2 regions of the Bacillus cereus group sp. Bce041 genome follow, and region 2 is predicted to be linked to the other one. Evidence: a T-box and tRNA genes for the amino acid it is inferred to sense, from the RefSeq annotation. Region 2 holds a T-box; the other holds one or more tRNA genes.

Region 1 (11,363 bases), on a different contig from region 2:
ATACGCTCGTTATCAATTGCAACTGGGCGTACTTGGATTTTATGCATTCCTAAAATACCAACTTGAGGGCTATTTAGGATCGGTGTTGACATTAGAGAACCGAATACACCACCGTTTGTAATTGTAAATGTACCACCTTGTAGTTCTTTTAATGAAAGTTTGTTATCGCGTGCTTTTTTACCTAATTCACGAATTTCGCTTTCGATTTCAGCGAAGTTTAATTGGTTAGCATCGCGTACAACTGGAACAACTAATCCATCTGGAGCTGCTACTGCAATACCGATATCATAGAATTTTTTAATGATAAGCTCGTCACCTTGAATTTCAGCATTTAATAATGGGAATTGTTTTAATGCTGCAACAACTGCTTTTGTGAAGAATGACATGAAGCCAAGACGTACATCATGTTTTTTCTCGAAAGCATCTTTGCGTTCTTTACGTAATTCCATGATCGCACTCATATCAACTTCGTTAAATGTTGTTAACATTGCAGATGTTTGTTGAACTTCTACAAGACGTTTTGCAATTGTTTGACGGCGGCGGGACATTTTCACGCGCTCAACTGGTTTTTCGAATTCCGTTTTTGCAACTGGAGCAGGAGCTGGGCTCTTTGGAGCAGCTGGTGCTTCTTTTGGTGCTGCAGCATGAGCTTGTACATCATGTGGTCTCACGCGTCCAAGTGGATCTGTACTACGTACGTCGTTTAAGTCGATTCCTAATTCACGAGCCATCTTTCTAGCAGCTGGTGATGCGATAGGACGGTTTGTATTTGGTAACCCTTGTAGTGTTGCAGTTTGCTCAGCACTTGGTGCCGCAGCTTTCGGTGCTTCAGCTGTTTCTTGTTTTGGTTGCTCAGCCACTGGTGCAGGTGTACTTACTGCAACTGGTGCTCCATTAGCATCTAAAATTGCGATAGTTGCGCCAACTTCAACTGTATCCCCAGGTTCGCCTAGTAACTTCGATACAATACCTGAATCTTCTGCAATGATTTCTACATTGACTTTATCAGTTTCAAGCTCAACAACGCTGCCACCTTTCTCAACTTTGTCGCCTACGTTGATAAGCCATTGTGAAATAGTTCCTTCAGTAATAGATTCTGCAAGCTCAGGTACTTTAATTTCGATCATTTTAAATGTCCTCCCCTTATTTGCCTAACGGTGTGTTTTTTCTTCTTTTGTCTTCGGTAATCTCCATTTGTTAGCCTGGCCTTGGGCAGAATATCTGCCCAAGGAACAAGCTAGAAACCTTCATTGTTACTTTTTAGTTGCTGTAAACTTCAATTTCTTGTTTATCTTGACGGAAGTTATACTTCACATCTAAAGCATGTGCAACAATTAGCTCTTGCTCAGCTTTGTGAGCGAATGGATCGCCGCCAGATGGACTAGAGCGATCAGGACGTCCAATGTAGCCTGTTTTCACTTTATCTCCAGCAAGTTCGAACAGAATTGGAGCCATGTAATGCCATGCACCCATATTACGAGGTTCTTCTTGAACCCAAATGATTTCTTCTAAGTTTTTAAAGCGTTTAATAATAGATTGAACTTTCTCAGCAGGGAATGGGTACAATTGCTCAATACGAACGACATGAACTTCGTCTAAGTTGTACTCATGTTTACCAGACTCGATTTCTGCTGCTAAGTCAATCGCCATTTTACCTGTGCTTAAAACAAGACGTTTTACTTTATTTGGTTTCATGCCAAGGTTTTCTTGTTCTAAAGCAGGTTGGAAACGTCCTTCGCTTAACTGACTAGCAGTTGAAAGCGTAAGTGGGTGACGTAATAAACTCTTCGGCGTCATCAATACTAATGGTCGAACAGCTTCTGTTCCTAAGATAGATGCTTGACGACGCAGGATATGGAAGTATTGTGCCGCACTCGTTAAGTTTGCAACTGTCCAGTTATTCTCAGCAGCTAACTGTAAGAAACGCTCTGGACGTGCACTAGAGTGCTCTGGTCCTTGACCTTCATAACCGTGTGGTAATAGAAGAACTAAGCCAGATTTTTGACCCCATTTTGCTCTTCCAGCTGAAACATATTGATCAAATAATGCTTGCGCAGTATTTGAGAAGTCACCATATTGCGCTTCCCACATAACAAGAGTTTCTGGAGCGAATACGTTATAACCATATTCGTAACCAACAACAGCAGCCTCTGATAACGGACTGTTATGAACAGAGAACGATGCATTAATGTTTGGTAAGCGATGCAATGGTGAATATGTTTCGTTTGTATCAGTATCGTGTAATACGATATGACGGTGTGCGAATGTACCACGCTGTGAATCTTGACCAGTTAAACGAATTGGCGTACCTTCTTGTAAAATAGAAGCGAATGCTAACGATTCAGCAAGTGCCCATTCAATTTTACCATTTTCTTCAAGAGCATCTTTACGGCGCTCAAGAATTTTCTTCACTTTCGGATATACGTTAAATCCTTCCGGCCAAGATAGTAGACCTTCATTAATTGCACGAAGTGAGTCAATCTCAACACCAGTATCAATTGACTGAATACCTTTTGCAACAACATCTGGCACTTTAACGTGAATTGTTGCATCGCTCGTATCAGCTGGTGGTACTTGTGCATAGTCGGATTTTAATTGTTCTTGTGTAAACTGTGTAATTGTTTCAACCTCATCTGCATTTAGAACACCAGCAGCTTGTAATTGATCTGCATAAATTGCTCTTACAGTTGGATGGTTTTTAATTTTTTTGTACACTTGTGGTTGCGTAACTGCTGGATCATCCATTTCGTTATGACCGTAGCGGCGGTAACCAATTAAATCGATTAAGAAATCTTTTTTGAACAACATGCGATATTGAATTGCAAGGTTAGCAGCTGCAAGACAAGCTTCCGGATCATCAGCGTTCACGTGAACAATCGGAATATCGAAACCTTTTGCAAGGTCACTAGAATATTTCGTAGAACGAGAATCATAGCTATCAGTTGTAAAACCAACTGCATTGTTTGCGATAACATGAATCGTTCCGCCTGTTTGATACGCGTTCAATCTGCTTAAGTTGAGTGTCTCAGATACAATACCTTGACCAGGGAATGCAGCATCACCATGAACTAAAATTACGAATGATTTTGAAGTATCTTGATCTGGAAGACCAGATTTTTTACGATTCTCTTGAGCAGCACGTGCGAAACCTTCTACTACAGGATTCACGAACTCAAGATGACTCGGGTTATTTGCTAATGTCACGCGAGTGCTAACTTCTTCGTTACTAACGACTTGTTCTCTACCTAGGTGGTATTTCACATCGCCAGTCCAGCCAGAATTAGCCACTGCGCCTTCTATTTTTGCATGTTTGAACTCAGCAAACATGTGGCTATATGGTTTTTCTAATACGTGAGCAAGTACGCTTAGGCGACCGCGGTGAGCCATACCAATCATGACATCCTCAACGCCGTTTTTAGCACCTTCTAGAACAATTTCATCTAAAACAGGTACAAGCATATCAACGCCCTCGATAGAGAACCGTTTTTGCCCAACGAATGTTTTATGCAAGAATTGCTCGAAACCTTCAACAGCTGTTAAACGTTTTAAAAGAGCAGTTCGTTTTTTATTTGATAGTGGTTGACGCAATGAATTTGATTCCACCATTTGATGCAACCACGCGCGTTCTTCACTATCTTGTATATGAGAAAATTCATAAGCTAAAGATTTTGTATAAACGTCTTTTAATCTATGAATTACATCAAGTGCAGTGTGAATACCTTCTGGTGCATCTTGCCATACTGTTTTTGCTGGAATCGCTTTCAAGTCAGCATCGCTCAGTTCGCTCATTGCTTTCTCAAGAAGAGATTGTCCATTTGCAGCATCTTCCATCGGGTTGATGTGAGCCAACGTGTGCCCGAAAGAACGAATCTGCTCAACTAGTTGAACGACTTTAAGAATTTTTTCAATGTTACCTGTGTTTTGAGGAGAAAAATGTGTTGCTGTGTTGTCCCCTGTTACGACATCATCTTGAAACGAAGGAGCTCCAAAAATTTCAAAAAGCTCTTGTAATTCCGGATCAACAGAACCTGCTCCAGTTACGTAAAGATCATACTGTTCAATAACATAACCAAGGTTCGGACCGTGGAACTTGGCCCAAGGGTTTGTCGTTGTATTCTTCCTCGTCATTTGTTTAAACCTCCCAATGCATATAATCCTTTTCCATACAAAGGTGCATTTTGCTCTTTTTCAATAAGTAATGAATCAATAATCAATGTAAATGTTTTCTTTACTCTTATGTTATTACAATAATTTACATAATACCAAACACTATTACTTATCTGTTTTGTAAAAAAACATTCACAATAACTTATCACCCAAGTTAATCTTTCATGTTATAAAGTAATTTTACAGAAAAATGGGGTGGATATATTTGGTATGCCTATACTAATAGCTATAATTGTTGCATTTAAATATAGGTATAATAGTTAGAATGTTTCGATAAAATCAGTTTGAATTATGTATATTGAAATAATAAGCGCTTTCATAGATATTATACAACAATATAACGGAATATAGTATAAAAAATAAAAAATTATGAATTTATCGTAAACTTTATTTAGATAGTGTTAAATATTGAAAGGAAAGTGAAGGATTTCTACAAAAAAAGTTGCTAAACATAAAAAATGCTCCATAAACAGTTAGTTTCTATAAATATGACGAAAAACACCGTAAAACAAATAACGTATTTCGTGAAATAAAGAAATAAATGAAATATTTTAAAAGGATAAAACAAATATGGAGATATTAAATTTTAAAAAAAGAAGTGAGGAGATATAGTAACAGTTATTTACAGTGTTCCGTGTTTCGCTTCAAAATAGACGTGCTGAAATTGAAAAAAGTTTCTTCTATATAAATAGCGTGAATAATAATCAAAATATATGTAAAGGGAACTTGATGTAAAGTTTCCTTTACATATATACTCGGTATATGGAAGGAGGGAGAAATTTCCTTGGAAAATAAAATGGTCGAATACCGAAAAAAATTTGGACTATCTCAAGAAAAGTTGGCTGAGAAACTTGGAGTTTCCAGACAAACCATTATCTCAATTGAAAAAGGGAAATACGATCCATCACTTCCGCTAGCATTTGAAATAGCGAAAACATTTCAGACAACGATAGAACATGTATTTATTTATGAAGGAAAAGAAGAGGGGGAATAGGGATGAATTATTCACAAAAGTACTTTGTAATTATGGGGATTATTTTTCTATTTATGAGTGGATTTATGATATTAACAGGTATAATGACGCATTCTGCACCGCCAGCCATAACGTATCCATTGCTTGGGATGATGATTATGAGTTTCTGTCTAAGCTACTTGCACCCGCAATTTAAAGAAAAAGATGAGCGAATGAAACTTATTCGTTATAAAGGAATGTTTGTAACCTTTTTTGCGTTAACGGCATATTATCTTCTTTTCTCTATCGGCTTAAACTTAAAAATACTTACACTATCTGCTACTGAATTATTAAATATACTTATGGCACTTACAATGAGTACAGTTTTTATCTCATTTGTTGTTTTATCAAAAAGATATTAAGATGGAAGAGAGAAAGGAAGATTAACATATGCAAATGATGTATGCTTTTGGCATTGGGCTTGTATTATTTTTAGCCGTATTCTTATTTATTCGTAAAGACGTTCAAGGCGGGACGTTAACGAAACGAGGATTTTATAAATTAATCGCCTGTTTAGTTGTTATGCTTATAGCGATTATTGTAATGATTGTTTTAATAAGTCAGTCACTATAGAATGTAAAAACGGAACCTTACTTCGGTAAGGTTTTTTTTTATTATTCAACCTAAAAAATACCATTAAATCCATTTACTATAAATAACTTATATTATATAATCCAATGAAATGATAGATAAGGAGTGTAGTATATGAATAAAAAAACTATCTTCTATTTATTAACTTGTCTACTACTTGTAGCTAGTACTACTTATATAATATGTAACAAAAGAGAACAAGTGCCACCTATATTAGTATGGGACGAACAAGAATATTATGTTACGAATGAACCTGCCAAAGTAGAAGAAGTTGGGCGAAAACTTGGCGAAGTAACAAGGGAAATTAAAACAAGTAAAAAACCTACTAAAAATAGAGAATCTAATACATTACAAGAGAAAACAGAAGTATTTACAATGATTGAGGAAGAAAAAAGTGAATATCCGCCTTTAATCATAAAGGAAGCTTATAGTGATGAATATAGGGTAGTGAGGCCGATGTCGAAGCAGGTATTGTGATGAAAAGGAGAATCTTTTGTAGACAGTAATTTAGTATTCGTGTTCGTTAAGAAAAATATTTGTCTTTTCCTCCTATCGGTGCCGTTTACATTTTGATGAATAGAGGAGCAATGCGAAAGAGAGATTTCATTTTATATTTATTATTTACTGCTATTAATATATCGCTTTGGTTATCGTTTATGATTTTTGATTGGAATATGTGGATGGTAGTAGGGCATTATTTGTTTGGAGCAGTTGTTATTGTTTTTTCGAATATGAATAAGAGCTAAGCCAGCAACCTTAAAGTTGCTGGTTTTTATTTTGCTATTTATAATGAAGAAACAAATTTTTAATAGAGAGTAGTGGGCGTTATGAGATGGAAAGAGGGAACGTTTGAAAAAATAGACACGAATGACTCATCTGTTGAGCAACTTATAAACACGTTTAAGGAACAAAACTTAATTGGTGGAACAATAATAAGCTGTTTTAAAGTGCATAACGAAAATTTTTTTAAAGAAATACCACATTCGAAAGATGGACATGAGCACTTCTTTAGAAGAATCTTCAACTCTTTAGACATAATCAATAACTTAGAAGAGTTAAAAATACATACATCAGACAAATATAAGTTTCGTTTTAAAGAGCAGCTGGCAGTTATGCTTGATGGTAGCATTGCTGCGCAAATTTTGTGGGGCGGAGCATATGAAGGGTTTAAGGAACGACCAGTTATCGCAAAACAATTAGCAGTCAATGTATGTCAATATATGTTCCAAGATCGATACGAAGATATTAAAGTGTTCGAAAGCTATCGCCCTTGGACAGATTGGTTTTACGATGTTGCGTGGGATGTTACTTGGATGGTGTTAGATAGTAGGGAACAGAAAATGTGGTTCATTTGTGCTACGGATACAGATTGATAGAAGAGGGCCTTGTAGGAATGCTGCAAGGCCCTTTATCTTTTGGGAATTAATAGAAAACGAATCATATAAATGCTATACTAAAAAATGTTTGTAATGTCAGTTTCATAATATTGTATGATGCTGACTTACTAGAAAAGATAAGAGGAGAATGAGCGTGCAAAAGATAAAGAAATTATTGCTATTAATGATGGTAGTAGGATTAACAGCAGGTGTTTTAGCAGGGTGTGCAAATCCGAAAGATACTACAGAAGAATTTTTAACAGCGATACAAAAAGGTGATATAGAAAAAGCTCGTACATTTGTTGAGAGTGACAAGGAATTTAATAAACTAAATGAAAAAACAGATGATACTGAGGCAAAAGCAATGCTAAGTGCAATTACAAAGAACTTTAAATTTGAAAAGCTAGAAGAAGTATCGAAAAAGGATGACAAAGCAGAAGTGAAAGTGAAAATTACATCTGCTGATCTATCCGTTGCTGTAACAAAAGCAGTGGGAGAAGTTATGCCAATGGCCTTCGCTAGCGCATTTAGTGAAGACAAAGAACAATCTGAAAAAGCAATCGAAAAAACAATGACCTCAACTATCATCAAAAACTTAACGGATAAAGATGCAGCAATGGCAACTCGCGAAGTTACATTGAACTTAAAGAAAGACAAAGATGGCGACTATAAAATCGTTGCTGACGATAACTTGAAAGAAGTATTGTTTGCCAATGCAAAGTCTTTGGAGAAGATGTTTGGTGGGAAGTAATTGAATGAGATAAAAAAGAGACACTATATCACGTAGAAGGTTGATATGGTGTCTCTTTTTTATATGACCCCGGAGAGGCTCGAACTCACGACCTCCACCCTGTCAAGGTGGCGCTCTCCCTGCTGAGCTACGGGGGAAAACGTTGATTTAAAGGGGGTCTTAAGGATTTATATAAATGAAATTCTATTAAAAAAGGCGCAGGTTCTGTGACCGCTGTGACCAATATTGTGACCACAAAATTATGTCTTTAACTGTCTGTATAATGGTAAAAGGAATGAGATGTCTCATTCCTTTTTTGATGTAGAGGGGGGGAGTTTCCACAATCTCCAACCCTCTTATTAGAGCAGGGCTACATAGCACCCAAATCTACACCAAACAAGGCATAAAAAATTTCGATACGAGATAAGTTGAAATCTAAAAGGAAAACAAAGTCTATTGAATGAGTTTCTTAAAAATAAGGGTTTCTTAGCCTTTTATATCAACATCAGTAACTTAGTAGTTTGGATTAGACAGTTCAACTTCATGTACCCATTTAATCATTCTATCTATTTGGAATTTGAAAATAAATATTAAGTTTTTTAATATACTGCCAATTATGTTGGGAATCACATATAATAAATTTTGTGAGTAAGAAACTTATTATATTAGCTTAGAAGTATAGGAGGAGGCATTTGTTGTGAATAATTATCAACGACTGAGATTAGAATTTAATAATAACTGGGAAGAAGGAAAAAGAATTTCTTTACCACACTATAATTTATTGATGGAAAAAATACATGCCACCACGACAGGGGGATTTATTCCATTCAAATTCCCTGAGACCGATGATAATGAGTTCCATAAGGCGCTTGCTTATTTCCTTGATGGTCTCGATGGATTACCATTAAGACCAGATATCGCTTTTGATAATACATGGAGAGCGGTTGATTCATATGTATTAGGTATTTTTCAAGGTAATACAGAACAACCGAAAAAAACTTGGGATTTGTATATAGACTCTTATCAGATAGTAAAAGATACATTTGAAAGATTTCATAATTTAATACCTCTACAATCCTTAGAGTTTTTATCCAAGAGGCTACTCAATAACTCAATATCAAATGTGGAAAGAAGACATGTTAAACATATACGGAAAAGAGTCAAAAGAGTTTTGACCGAGGTAGATAATGCTCTATATGATGATATCTTAACGAAATATAACATCTTTAATGCAGATACCCAGAGAAGATGTGCATCTTTATTTAAGATTGTGTTGGCGGGTCAGAGTATTAACTTAAATAATAGAGATGTTCAACTTAATACCAAACAAAATGCAGTGTTAATTTTAGATGGTATTATTTATTCTTCAAGGAATGAGAGGTTTCATGGGGATTCGTTTCCGCAATTCTTAAGTAGTAAGGCTAAAATGTCAACTTTCGCTAGTGGATATTTTGTCTTTCTGTATACATATTTTTTGTTTTTGCTATTAGTACACTATGATACTGTACTTGAGTTAGAAATTAGTTCTGTCATTGAAAACATTAATGTAAATCTTGATATTTATGAAAAGTTGTTTTTAAACAGTATAAAGCGTTAACAAATTCTTTATTTAAACTTACTAAATTATTTCCCTCCAATACTATAAGTGATGGAGGGAAATAATTTAGTAAGTTTTTTACTTTTTAGACAGTCCCTTTATACTGTAGGTGTTTTTTCTTCTTTTTTTATAATCCCCTCAATTTGCTTGACAGTAATATCTTTGGTACTATGAGCCGAATCTCTTTCATCTATAATAATGGATATGTTTTTTATCGTGATTATATTCGATGTCGTAATCCATAGTTGTAGTTCCATATTGAAAAGTCGGCATACTATAACTCTTTGTCTTGTATAGCATCATTTTAGAGACAGAAGTATGTTATGGCAATTGCAATTTTAGTTCTTGCTAAATATTGTATATACGTTATGACAATTATGTGTGTTATAAGTGGTCATGGGAGTATGAGGTTATATCATATAAGCTTTGAACGGAGAAGAGATTTTCCGCATCCCACAGCAGTCTTATAATGGAAAGAGAGATGAGTACTTACATCCACACCAATGTAATGTATGGAACTCCGATACGAGACGGGTATTTGATGCTTTTTATTTAATAAAAATACCTTAACAATAAGTATTTCTAAAGTAAATGTCGAAGCGTGTATACATCATTTGTTCATGTCGACACTTTGTATTTTGGATATCAAAGTATTTTTGTATCGATACTACTATTGTAAGTAACGCTTGATGCAAGAGTTGATGAGAAGACGCTAATTACAAATCCTTTAGAAGGTTATGGTGGATATAAGAAAGAATTTTTATCAAGTTGTTGATAGAATCTATTGCGTTACACTGTTAATAATATTAATAATTGAATGAGGCGTTAAACAAATAAACTATAAAAGGAGAGAGTTTATATGTACCAGCTTCAATAGGAGGCTTACCTGTTACGTACTAAAATAGATAGGATGTTTCATGTCTATGACGAGGGATAAGTGTGTTTTCTTTGAGGTCAGAGTATGTAAATCCACTTCTTTTTTGTGGTTATTGGGATAGGATATATCGACTCGTACTAATCTTATGAGTGCTTTTTTAGCCGTACACAGTTTGTCGGTGGCTATTTAAATTCTGGGTTTATATGCTTCAAACTCTTGTGGTTCTAAGGTTTGGAAGGAACTCCCTAAAAAAAGGGGAGTTCTTTCTAAAGTTGGAGGGTAAACTCCCTAAAAAAAGGGGGATTCGTTCCAGACCTTCGGGAAGAATTCCTCAAAAAAAGGGGAGATAACGGGTCGCTAAACAGAAGACGAATTATAAATAGAAGATAAAAATAAAAAAGAATATATGTAACGCCCCCCGCAAGCGAGTAGGGGACGTTACGGTCTTCGGTAATTTCTGCTTTTTTATGGAGGCTAAAGTTTTAGATAAAGCAAAAGAACCACCAATTCCCTTCAAAGCGTAGTGGTCTAAAGATAAGAAAAATAATCTATGAGCCAACCGCCTTTGTAGGCATTTAAGTCAGATAGTTTTCAACCCTTGTCAGCTTCTTAGTTGTGAAATGATACTAATGTAGACGGGCAAAAGAAATTGATAAATGCTGATAACTTTTGGGGTGTGAGATAATACTAAATTATGAGAGTATACGAACTTTTTAGTTGTAATTTAAAAATATACCATTTACTACAATTTTTCATCAGAATCACTAGTAATTCTTAAGTGAATCTGATATAATTTTAATTTTGGATACATGTTGATATTGTGTTGCGTCTGTGATATAATAGACTTACAGTTAAATAGATGTACTCGCATTCTTGTCCAACGGACATAGTGTTATTTTGCGACTTAGTTCTATTGCAGAACTGACGACTTAGGCACAGAAGAGTCTATCAATCCATTAATTTGGGTCGGTAGCTTTTCTGTGCCTTTTTGCGTTGACTTTTTAGTAACGAAA
Region 2 (11,363 bases):
TTAACAACAAATTTCCTTTTACATGTAAAACTTGTCCAGAGCGAACAATTTTGGAAATAGGGACAATTTCTGTTTCTTCTTTCCAAGCTATTGCTTCTGCTTTAGTGATAACATCACTTTCAATTGAATCCACAACAAGATTCTTTTTATTACGAATTAACGTACGAATCTCTTCTTGTTGGACTTCTGTTAAATAACGATTTCCTACTTTCACATGCACTTCAATTAAAGAGCGCCCATCACCATCGTAGTAATGTGTAGAAAGTTTTTCGTCTAATTCCATCAATAATTCTGAGAATGAACAACAATCATCTAAATGAAGCGTTATCCCATCTTTTGTCCCTTTTATCGTTACATTTTGTTGCTTTTTTTCTTCCACTAAAGTTCACCCCACCGATTCAATTCGACATAAAATTAGAAAATCCTTTTTTCTTTTTCTTCCATCGCTTTTGAAAGACGCACTATATATCGTCTCAGTGGGAAACAAACTATCAATAAGAAAATAGCATTTAACAATAAAGTAGAAAGGAGACGATCTGTGAAAAAGACATACGCTGGCATATGAGTACGTCCTAATAAAGTTAAGAATCCATACACATAATACTCTAGTGCTACAACGCTAGCTAATATGATAGAAACAACAATAAATAAATTCAATTGTAGTACTTTCATCACACTATATACTAAATAAGCTAAAATCGGATAAGCAAAAATATATATCCCGACAAGTTCTGTGTATACGGTATCAAATAAGAAGCCAAATAATAGTCCGTAATAAATCCCTTGGACCGGACTATAATACACTGTAATAAAACATAAGACGATTATAAAGAAATGCGGTGCTGCTATGCTGTCTTTCCAAAACACATCCGTTGGAACAACAGTAGCAAACATATTTTCAAATAGAAACACAAAAAGGAGCAAAAGAGGAAGAGCTGCTCTTTTTAATATCTTCATCATCTCTTCTTCTCCTCCTATTCTAATGGCGCTGAAGGTGTTGCACGTTTAGCAACCGTAATATGCTCTACGTCATTTAAATCAGCGGCAGGTTTTACATAAGCTGTTTTTGTTAAGCCATATGCATCCGGCTGAACTTCAACGATTTTTCCAATTACAAGACCTTTCGGGAAAATATCACCCAGTCCAGATGTTACAACTAGTTGATCTTTCTCTACCGGTGCATCAGAGCCAATCTTTGTGAAAAGAAGTAATTGCTTTTCTTTGTCATAACCTTCAATCAATCCAAAGATTTTCTCTTGCCCTTGTACAATAGCAGAAACGCGATTTGTTCGGCTCATAGAACTTAGTAATTCTACTGATGATGTAAACTGAGATACACTTTTCACTCTTCCAACTAACCCTTGTGAAGTTACTACAGCCATATCTTTTTTAATTCCTTGCTGTGCCCCTTTATCAATTCCAATTAAATCGTACCATTTATCTGGATTACGAGAAACAACAGTAGCTGGAATTTCAGTATACCCGCTATTTAACTCTTTTTTACCAGTTAGCTCTTGTAACTTCTTGTTATCATCTTCTAATTGTTTTACTTTCCCTGATAGACCTGCATAATTATCTAATTTTGCTTTTAATTCTTTATTCTCTTCATACGTGCGCTTTACATCCTCTACATTTTCGAAGAATCCAGCTACGTATTTCGCTGGCTTTTGGAATACACGTTCTACAACACCGACAGTATCTTTAACAAACTGCTCTGGCCATGTTAAACTGTTCCGTTCTTTCAATGAGATTCCAATCAATGCCACGAGAAGAATAATACTAACCAACAAAACAATTAATCTTTTGTTTAAGAAAAACTGTGGCACGTTCACACCCTCTTAATTTCACTGATTTTTATTTTGCAATATTATCGAGCAGCAGTTTTGAAAAGATCGATATTGTCTAATGCTTTACCTGTTCCAATTGCTACGCAATCTAATGGATCTTCTGCAACAAGAACTGGCATTTTCGTTTCTTCACTAATTACTTTATCTAAATTACGTAGTAATGCCCCGCCACCTGTTAATACGATACCGCGGTCCATAATATCAGCCGCTAATTCAGGTGGAGTTTTTTCTAACGTATTTTTAACTGATTCTACAATCGCATCTACTGTATCTTTTAATGCATCTGCAATTTCTTCTGGCTGAATTAGTACTGTTTTTGGTAAACCACTTACTAAATCACGACCGCGAATTTCCATAGGCTCGATACCTTCTGGCTCGCCTGCAGAACCAATTTCTAATTTTAATGCTTCAGCTGTTCTTTCACCGATCATTAAGTTATAGCTTTTCTTAATGTACTGAATGATTGAATCGTCCATATCATCACCAGCAACACGGACTGACTGGCTTGTTACAATACCACCTAGAGAAATAATTGCAACTTCTGTTGTACCACCACCGATATCAACAACCATACTACCAGTTGGTTCCCAAACAGGTAAGTTTGCACCAATTGCTGCTGCAAATGGCTCTTCGATAGGATAAGCATCACGAGCACCCGCTTGACGAGTCGCATCGATTACTGCACGTCTTTCTACAGCTGTAATACCAGATGGTACACATACCATTACATACGGCTTACGTGAGAAGAAACCGTTTGATTTTTGAGCTTGTTGAATGTAATATTTCATCATTGTTGCAGTTGTTTCATAATCAGCAATTACACCGTCTTTCATCGGGCGAAGTGCCACAACGTTCCCTGGTGTACGACCAATCATTTGTTTTGCATCGCTACCTACAGCAACGATTTGTTTCGTATCAGTTTGTAACGCAACTACTGAAGGTTCACGTAAAACTACACCTTTTCCTTTTACATATACAAGCGTGTTCGCAGTTCCTAAGTCTATTCCAAGATCGCGAGTAAATCCACCAAATCCAAACATATTATTTATCTTCCTTTCTTGTTTTCACGGACTCATTTTTTCTTACTTTATATTATAAAAACAGTACGTTTTTTATATCTTTATCCTTTTTGTAGATAAATTTCTACAAAAAACTCATAAATCACATTATAAAACAAAATAAGTAAAAAGCATAGTCTTAAATATGACCTTTTTCCTTTAAACTCACGAATTTATGGTCACCTATTATAATATGATCAAGCACTTCAATTCCGATAATCTGGCCGCATTCTACTAAGCGTTTTGTTACTGCAATATCTTCACGGCTCGGCGTGGGATCTCCTGAGGGATGGTTATGAAGACATATGATAGAGGCTGCTGCACGACGGAAGGCTTCTTTAAAAACTTCCCTCGGGTGTACAATTGACGTGTTTAAACTTCCAATAAAGATCGTTTGCCTATGTATAACTTGATTTTTTGTATTTAAATATAAACAAACAAAATGCTCTTGTTGTAAAAAACGCATTTCTTCCATCATGTATTTCGCACAATCTTCTGGACTTCGAATACTATATCTATTTTGATATTCTAAACGTACCATTCTTCTGCCTAGTTCAAAGGCTGCCATAAGTTGCGATGCCTTTGAAATCCCAATACCATGTATACTAATTAGCTCTTCTAATGTTGCATCTTTCAACATACGTAAGCCATCAAATTGATGTAAAATTTTATCTGACAACTTTAAAACTGTTTCTTCTTTAGAACCTGTTCTGAGTAACACTGCGAGAAGCTCTCGATTTGATAAACTTCCAGCACCTTCTAACAATAAACGCTCCCGTGGCTGTTCTTCTCTTACAACATCACGAATACCGTTCATCTCTCCACCCCTTTATTTGTTCTCTCAAAGAAAACCCCATGCAATTTTACGCATGGGTTACATCAATATCAAATTGTTTTAATTCCCGAACGAGACGTGCAATTGGTAAGCCAACTACACTATAGTAGTCCCCTTGAATATTTTGAACGAAAATAGATCCTTTACCTTGAATCCCATAACTACCGGCTTTATCAAAAGGTTCTTTCGACGCGACGTATGTATCAATTTCCTCTTCTGTTAACTCCCAAAATGTAACTTCTGTACGCTCATAAAAAGTAACCGTTTTTTCTTTTGCTATAATTGCAACACCTGTATACACTTCATGTGTTTTCCCTGATAGTAATTGCAACATCTCTTTCGCCTCATCCTCATTAGAAGGCTTACCAAGAATACGCGACTCATATATAACAATTGTATCTGCACCTAACACAATGTGATCACTATTATTTTCTGCCACCGCTGATGCTTTTTGCAAGGCAAGCGACATTACAATATCAGAAGGCGATGAATATGCACCAATTGTTTCCTCTACTTCACTTACAACGATTTCAAATGGCACACTAGCTAACTCAAGCAATTCCTTCCTCCGAGGTGACCCTGAAGCTAAAATTATTTTTCTCATATTTTCTCCTTCCTTTCTCACATGAAGCAGAACAATTTATATTAATCGTATCAAAGGAATAGTTTGCCCACAAATGAAAGAAATATTAATTTCTCTAACTAAAATAACACTTCTTTATTGCATACGATTATATTCCTGTCATAGAGAAAGCACTTTGCTCTAAATTCAAAAGAAAAGAAAGAAGTACATGTACTTCTTTCTTACTCATTTTATTATCCTATCATTTCACTTTCTACGAAACAATTTTTTCATACGAGAGTAAACCATCAATAATAACTTGATTTAATTTCGCCAAAGATTCCTTATCCATCTTCCCATCTTTTACTGTTTGTACAGCTACCGACGTATACATATACAGTTTCTTTGCTTCTTCTTGTTTCATACTTTTCCCTTCTTTTTCAACCTTTTTCCATTCTTTTTCAATTACTTCTATATCTTTTGCGCTGCTTTTTCCACCAACTTGTACGCTAGAAGCATATTTTGCTAAATGAGTGTATAATGGCTGCACTTTTGTTAAAAATGTTCCTACTTCTTTATCATCTTTCAGCAATGCTTTATCTGTTATATCCCAGTTCTTTTTTAAAACGGAGACACCATCATTTTTATACTTAGTCATTAATTGATTTATAGACTGTTCATCGCTAGCAATACCAACAACTATTGCATACTTATCACCGCTCGGTCTCAAAGCACCAATGCCCCCATTGCCTTTCCATTCTTCAAGAGCTGCCTGTCCCTTTTCTTCAGAAGAATAAAGCCCCCCTTGAACAAAAAATAATTTCATTGGATCCAATGACGTTCCTGCTTGTGCTTTTTGTTTTTCTTCTTTCGGTGCTGGTGTTTGTTCTGCCGTTCCACCCACCTTTGATTCTCCATTTCCACTCGGCCTTGAAGCTGTCACTTCACTTCCTCCTGTCGTTCCTTGTCCAGTAAGTAAATGAAGCATCCCCATTCCAAACGCCGTACCGATAATGATTGCAGTTGCAACGATTACAATTAATGTATTACTCCACTTCTTTCGGTATTTTTCCACAGACATTGATTTCGCTTTTTGAAACGGAACAACATTTTTCGGTCGTTCACTTTCTACTACCATCCATTCAAATTCATCTTTCTTTTTTTCCTCATACTTCGCTTCTGTTCCATTCACTTTCACTGAGATCGTTCGTGATTGCTTGTCCATACACTCACACCTCACCTCTTATCGTTGTCCGCATCATATCATATTCATTTCATAAAAAAACGAGATATTTGTCAGAGGAATTCGCCAAATAACCCTATATATTTATCTTATATGTATGCATTTGACTTCATTTGTAGAACAAAAAAACTAGATAGCAAAGACTATCTAGTTTTTCTCGCAAATATATTTTCGTACTTCAGAAATGAAATAAAGAGAACCTGTTATGATAAAAACATCATTTTCTGCTATCATTTCAACTTTTGTATCAATTGCCTCTTTCCAATTTTCAAAAACTAATTTTGATTCTTTCTGTGAATATGATGCAAGCTTATCAGCAGAAATAGCACGATCAAAGGCGAATGTTGTAAAAATAATTTCATCTGCAATGGTTTCTAATTGGCCTACCATGTTATGTAATTGTTTATCACCAAGGGCAGTAAATAACACTATTACATTTTTATCTTTGTAATGCGCTTCTACTGTTTTCACAAGGCTTTCGATACCTTCTGGATTATGAGCACCATCTATAATAATATCTGGATTATTTTGCAGTTTTTCAAAGCGCCCCACCCAATACGCTTCCTGTAATCCAGTTCTTATTTCTTCTTCCTCAATTAAAAATGATAAGTATGTTTTTACATACATGACTGCCATAAGCGCAAGTGCTGCGTTTCCTACTTGGTGGCTGCCTTTCATTGTGATTCGCACATCTTCAAAAGAGGCGAAAGGACAAGTGAAATCGAACTGTTCTCCATCTTCACTAGACTGTTTATGTAATGCTGTAAAATGGTTGCCCATCTCGTATAAGTTTGCATGATTTTCCTTTGCAACATTTTGAATGACTTGCAAAGCTTCTTCATCTTGTACACCAGTAATTACCGGCACGCCAGACTTAATAATCCCCGCCTTTTCATATGCAATTTCTCCTAGTGTATTTCCTAAAATATGCATATGATCGTGACCGATATTCGTAATAATCGTGAGAACAGGGTGTATAACATTGGTAGAATCAAAACGTCCACCAAGCCCTGTTTCAAATAAAACAACATCACAGAAATTGAATTTGCCGAAATAGCAAATCGCCATAACAGTAATAATTTCAAACTCTGTCGCTTCCCCTAAATCCGTTTCATCTAGTTTTTCCACGACTGGTTTTACCAGCTTTACAAGTTCAGTAATCTCTTCGTCTGCAATTGGTGTTCCATTCACACTAATGCGTTCATTAAATGATTCGATGTAAGGAGAGGTAAACGTTCCTACCTTATATTTCGCGCCTTCTAACATGTAACGCATATATGTTAACGTTGAACCTTTTCCATTTGTACCAGCAAGATGAACACATTTTATATGACGCTCTGGATTTCCAAGTTCTTCTAACATCCAATTCATTCTTTCTAATCCTGGCTTAATTCCAAATTTCAATCGGCTATGGATCCACCCTATCGCTTCTTCGTATGTATGTATCACGTATATTTTTCCCCTTTCAAAAGACAACTTTCATAGTTCTATTATACGCAAAGAAAAGAGACTCACCAATATAGTGAGTCTCTAAAAACATTTTTACTTTTCAAGATCTGCTAGACGTTGACGAACTGCTTCGCGTTTTTCTAGGTAATCTTGCTCTTTCGCACGCTCTCCTTCAATAACCGCTGCAGGAGCTTTCGCTACGAAACCTTGGTTAGAAAGTTTCTTCTGTACACGTTCTACTTCTTTATCGAACTTCTCAAGTTCTTTCTCAAGACGAGCTCTCTCTTCATCAAGATTGATAAGATCAGCTAACGGTAAGAATAACTCTGCACCTGATACGATTGCAGTCATTGCTTTTTCTGGCGCTTGTAATTCCGTTTGAATTGTTAATTCGCTTGGGTTACAGAAACGCTCAATGTAAGAGCTATTTTTCGTAAGTTGAACAAGTACAGCCTCATCTTTTGCTTTAATTTGCATTTGAACTTTTTTGCTCATTGGCGTATTTACTTCTGCACGGATGTTACGAACAGAGCGAATGATATCAACTAGAAGGTGCATTTCTGCCGCAGCCTCCGTATCTTGTAAATCTTCGCGAACTGTTGGCCACGCAGCTACTGTAATAGACTCGCCTTCATGCGGTAAATGTTGCCAAATTTTCTCTGTTACGAATGGCATGAATGGGTGTAATAGACGCATTGTTTGATCTAATACGTAAGCTAAAATAGAACGAGTTGTTTTCTTAGCTGCTTCATCTTCACCGTATAGTGGAAGTTTCGCCATTTCAATATACCAATCACAGAAATCGTCCCAAATGAAGTTGTATAATGAACGACCAGCTTCACCGAACTCATATTTATCCATGTTACGTGTTACGCTTTCGATTGTTTCGTTTAAGCGAGTTAAGATCCACTTATCCGCAACTGATTTTTCACCAGTTAAATCGATTTCTTCATACTTCATATCATCCATGTTCATTAATACGAAACGTGATGCGTTCCAAATTTTATTAATGAAGTTCCAAGTAGATTCTACTTTTTCCATGCTGAAACGTAAATCTTGACCTGGTGCACTTCCTGTTGATAAGAAGAAACGCATTGCATCTGCACCGTACTTCTCGATAACATCCATTGGATCAATACCGTTACCAAGAGATTTACTCATTTTACGACCTTGCTCGTCACGAACTAAACCGTGAATTAATACATCTTTAAATGGACGCTCGCCTGTAAACTCTAAACCTTGGAAAATCATACGAGATACCCAGAAGAAGATGATATCATAACCCGTTACTAGTGCATCTGTTGAATAGTAACGTTTGAAGTCTGCTGAATCTTCATTTGGCCAACCAAGTGTGGAGAATGGCCATAATGCTGAACTGAACCATGTATCAAGTACATCGTTATCTTGATTCCAGTTTTCAATATCTGCTGGTGCTTCTGTACCTACGTATACTTCACCAGTTTCTTTATGGTACCAAGCTGGAATACGGTGTCCCCACCATAATTGACGAGAAATACACCAGTCATGAATATTTTCCATCCAACGTAAATATGTGTTTTCAAAACGCTCTGGTACGAACGTTACTTTTTCTTCTTCTTTTTGTTGAAGCGCTACTGCTTTTTCAGCAAGTGGAGCCATTTTTACGAACCACTGTGTTGATAAATAAGGCTCAACAACCGCACCGCTACGCTCACTATGACCTACTGAATGCATATGTGGCTCGATTTCTACTAATACGCCAGCTTCTTGTAAGTCTTTTACTAATTCTTTACGGCATTCGAAACGATCCATACCGTTATACTTACCAGCTTTTTCGTTCATCGATCCATCTTCGTTCATTACTAAGATGCGTGGTAAGTCATGACGGTTACCTACTTCAAAGTCATTCGGGTCATGAGCTGGTGTAATTTTTACAACGCCCGTTCCGAAATCTTTTTCTACGTACTCATCAGCAATAATCGGAATCTCACGGCCTACGATTGGAAGTGTAACTGTTTTTCCGATTAAATGTTTGTAACGATCGTCTTCTGGATGAACTGCTACTGCTGTATCACCAAGCATCGTTTCTGGACGAGTAGTAGCAAGACGAATGTGACCAGAACCATCTGTTAACGGATAGTTCATATGGTAGAATGCACCTTGAACTTCTTTATGAATTACTTCAATATCAGAAAGAGCTGTACGTGTTGCTGGATCCCAGTTGATGATATATTCACCACGGTAAATTAAGCCTTTTTCGTATAATTGAACGAATACTTTATTAACCGCATCTGATAAACCTTTGTCTAATGTGAAGCGTTCACGAGAATAGTCTAGTCCTAAACCAACTTTCCCCCATTGTTGACGAATGTGAGAAGCGTACTCTTCTTTCCACTCCCAAGCTTTTTCAAGGAATTTTTCACGGCCAAGATCGTAACGTGAAATACCTTCTTCACGAAGTTTTCCTTCTACTTTCGCTTGTGTTGCGATACCAGCATGGTCCATTCCTGGAAGCCATAGTACATCGTATCCTTGCATACGCTTCGTACGAGTTAAAATATCTTGAAGAGTTGTATCCCAAGCATGACCTAAGTGTAACTTACCAGTTACGTTCGGAGGTGGAATTACAATTGTATACGGTTGTTTCTTCTCGTCTCCTGTTGCTTCAAAATATTTGCCTTCAAGCCACCATTGATAAAGGCCTTCTTCAACGGACATATGATCATATTTAGTTGGTAAATTCTTTTCCGTGTTTGACATTATTTTCCCTCCTTAAAATAAAAAATGTCCCTCATCCAAAAAGGACGAGGGACATCGCGGTACCACCTTTATTTACAAACAAATTCATAATTTGCTTATACTCTTAATTTGATAACGGACAAATCCGTCTTTTCCTAATAAGAACTATTCCGTTCAGAAAAGATGCTCCAGGGCTACCTTCTAACATAACTATCTAGAGAATCTCCCAGCTAATGATTCTCCTCTCTGAAGACGTTTCATGTTATACTCTTCCCCTTCAAGGCATTTATATGATTGTTAATTATTATATACAATAGTGTAAAAAACGAAACCTTATTCGTCAAGATAAATTTAAAACTACAGCTTTTGGTGCCAAAAAGAAGATAAGTAGAATCCTCTACTTATCTTCTTTACCCCGCTATTTGTGGGCAGTAAGACCTCCACCTCAAAACTCAGCTGAAGCAAAGAAGTTAGATGGGAGCCCTGGTGCCCGTAAACGCCCAATTAGTGAAGGCTAATCATCAGCGGGGAATGTTTACTTTATCCGTTCCCTTGCTGGGCAGCTTGTAATTGTGACAGGAAATATTCTATATTGCTAACGAGCCAATGCGATTGTTGCAAACTCTTTACTCCGCGCAGTTCATTTTCCTCGTTATGATTATCTCTTCTTTTCTTATAAGACTGGATTTGCCGAATAAATTGCGATGGATACGTCATATACGCAAACATAAGTAGTTGCTCTTCTTTCGTAAAAGGGAAATTTTTTTGATACATTTGAAACCATTCAAACCGATCACTTCTTGCGATTGGATATGTGTTTAAAGACCGTGAATAAAAACCTACTATATCTTGCACAGGCGTTGCAAACTTCGATTTTTCTAAACTAATAAAATAGCCATTCCGTTCATAGTCAAATAAAAAATGATTCAGTGACACATTACCATGCACAAAAGTAATACGCGTTTTCTCCTTTTCTTTCATCGCATCGTTCCACTCATTTAATTGCTTCGTTGCAAATTCACGCGCTCTCATTACATGATGATAGTACGTACAATATTGCAATTCAAACGGGGACATATACCATTTTGATTCAGATTCTACGAGAAACTCTTCTAACATCTCACCATCATTTTCCCAACGATCGGATATACTTGTATAATGTTTTTCTAAATCTTCTTCCGTATACGTTTCTTCCTTCACAGTTTTTTGATGCAACGTTCCAAGTGTCTGAAACATTTTATGGTATTGATCATTGTCCTCACCGTTTCCTTCTGCACGTTCTAACCAAGGCATTAAATAATAATTATACGTCCCGTCACTTAAAATATAACTTCCATCCGTCGCATGATATATAGGTACATAATTTGAAAAACCTTTCTCCTTCAAATATTGAATATGATGCAGAAAGTTATTCCGCTCTAACTTTCTGCCTTCTATTTTCTTGAGTGCATATGGACCTTGATTCGTATAAATTTTCATTACATTTCCGTGCTCTTCCATATGCTGCGTATCCAATCTATATTGCCTCACGATAGGTTCATAGTGATTTCGCAACTCAATATCCATACGAATAACCCTTTCTATTCAAAACATAGCCTCTAAGAAAGGAAGTGAGTGAAAACACTCACTTCCTTATTTCGCCTTTACCCTT

The links. A T-box is a leader RNA that pairs with one kind of tRNA and senses whether it is charged. The one in region 2 lies ahead of ACUN13_RS03695 (valine--tRNA ligase), so its partner is inferred to be a tRNA-Val.
Region 1: it encodes a tRNA-Val, which carries the amino acid that the T-box ahead of ACUN13_RS03695 (valine--tRNA ligase) is inferred to sense. The anticodon was not compared.

Annotation. Positions count from the first base shown of each region.
Region 1 is NZ_JBQXON010000002.1:606,545-617,907, reverse strand. It holds gene odhB (2-oxoglutarate dehydrogenase complex dihydrolipoyllysine-residue succinyltransferase) at 1-1,127, opposite strand, end outside; gene odhA (2-oxoglutarate dehydrogenase E1 component) at 1,261-4,128, opposite strand; gene ACUN13_RS09165 (helix-turn-helix transcriptional regulator) at 4,952-5,161, shown strand; gene ACUN13_RS09160 (hypothetical protein) at 5,164-5,541, shown strand; gene ACUN13_RS09155 (DUF3976 domain-containing protein) at 5,570-5,752, shown strand; gene ACUN13_RS09150 (hypothetical protein) at 5,885-6,247, shown strand; gene ACUN13_RS09145 (hypothetical protein) at 6,358-6,516, shown strand; gene ACUN13_RS09140 (hypothetical protein) at 6,598-7,143, shown strand; gene ACUN13_RS09135 (hypothetical protein) at 7,301-7,897, shown strand; tRNA gene ACUN13_RS09130 (tRNA-Val) at 7,962-8,032, opposite strand; gene ACUN13_RS09125 (hypothetical protein) at 8,574-9,473, shown strand.
Region 2 is NZ_JBQXON010000001.1:698,053-709,415, forward strand. It holds gene minC (septum site-determining protein MinC) at 1-379, opposite strand, end outside; gene mreD (rod shape-determining protein MreD) at 415-960, opposite strand; gene mreC (rod shape-determining protein MreC) at 975-1,826, opposite strand; gene mreB (cell shape-determining protein MreB) at 1,868-2,887, opposite strand; gene radC (RadC family protein) at 3,045-3,722, opposite strand; gene ACUN13_RS03680 (Maf family protein) at 3,769-4,344, opposite strand; gene ACUN13_RS03685 (stage II sporulation protein B) at 4,577-5,527, opposite strand; gene ACUN13_RS03690 (bifunctional folylpolyglutamate synthase/dihydrofolate synthase) at 5,693-6,994, opposite strand; gene ACUN13_RS03695 (valine--tRNA ligase) at 7,088-9,733, opposite strand; T-box leader at 9,771-10,002, opposite strand; gene ysxE (spore coat protein YsxE) at 10,253-11,278, opposite strand; gene spoVID (stage VI sporulation protein D) at 11,345-11,363, opposite strand, start outside.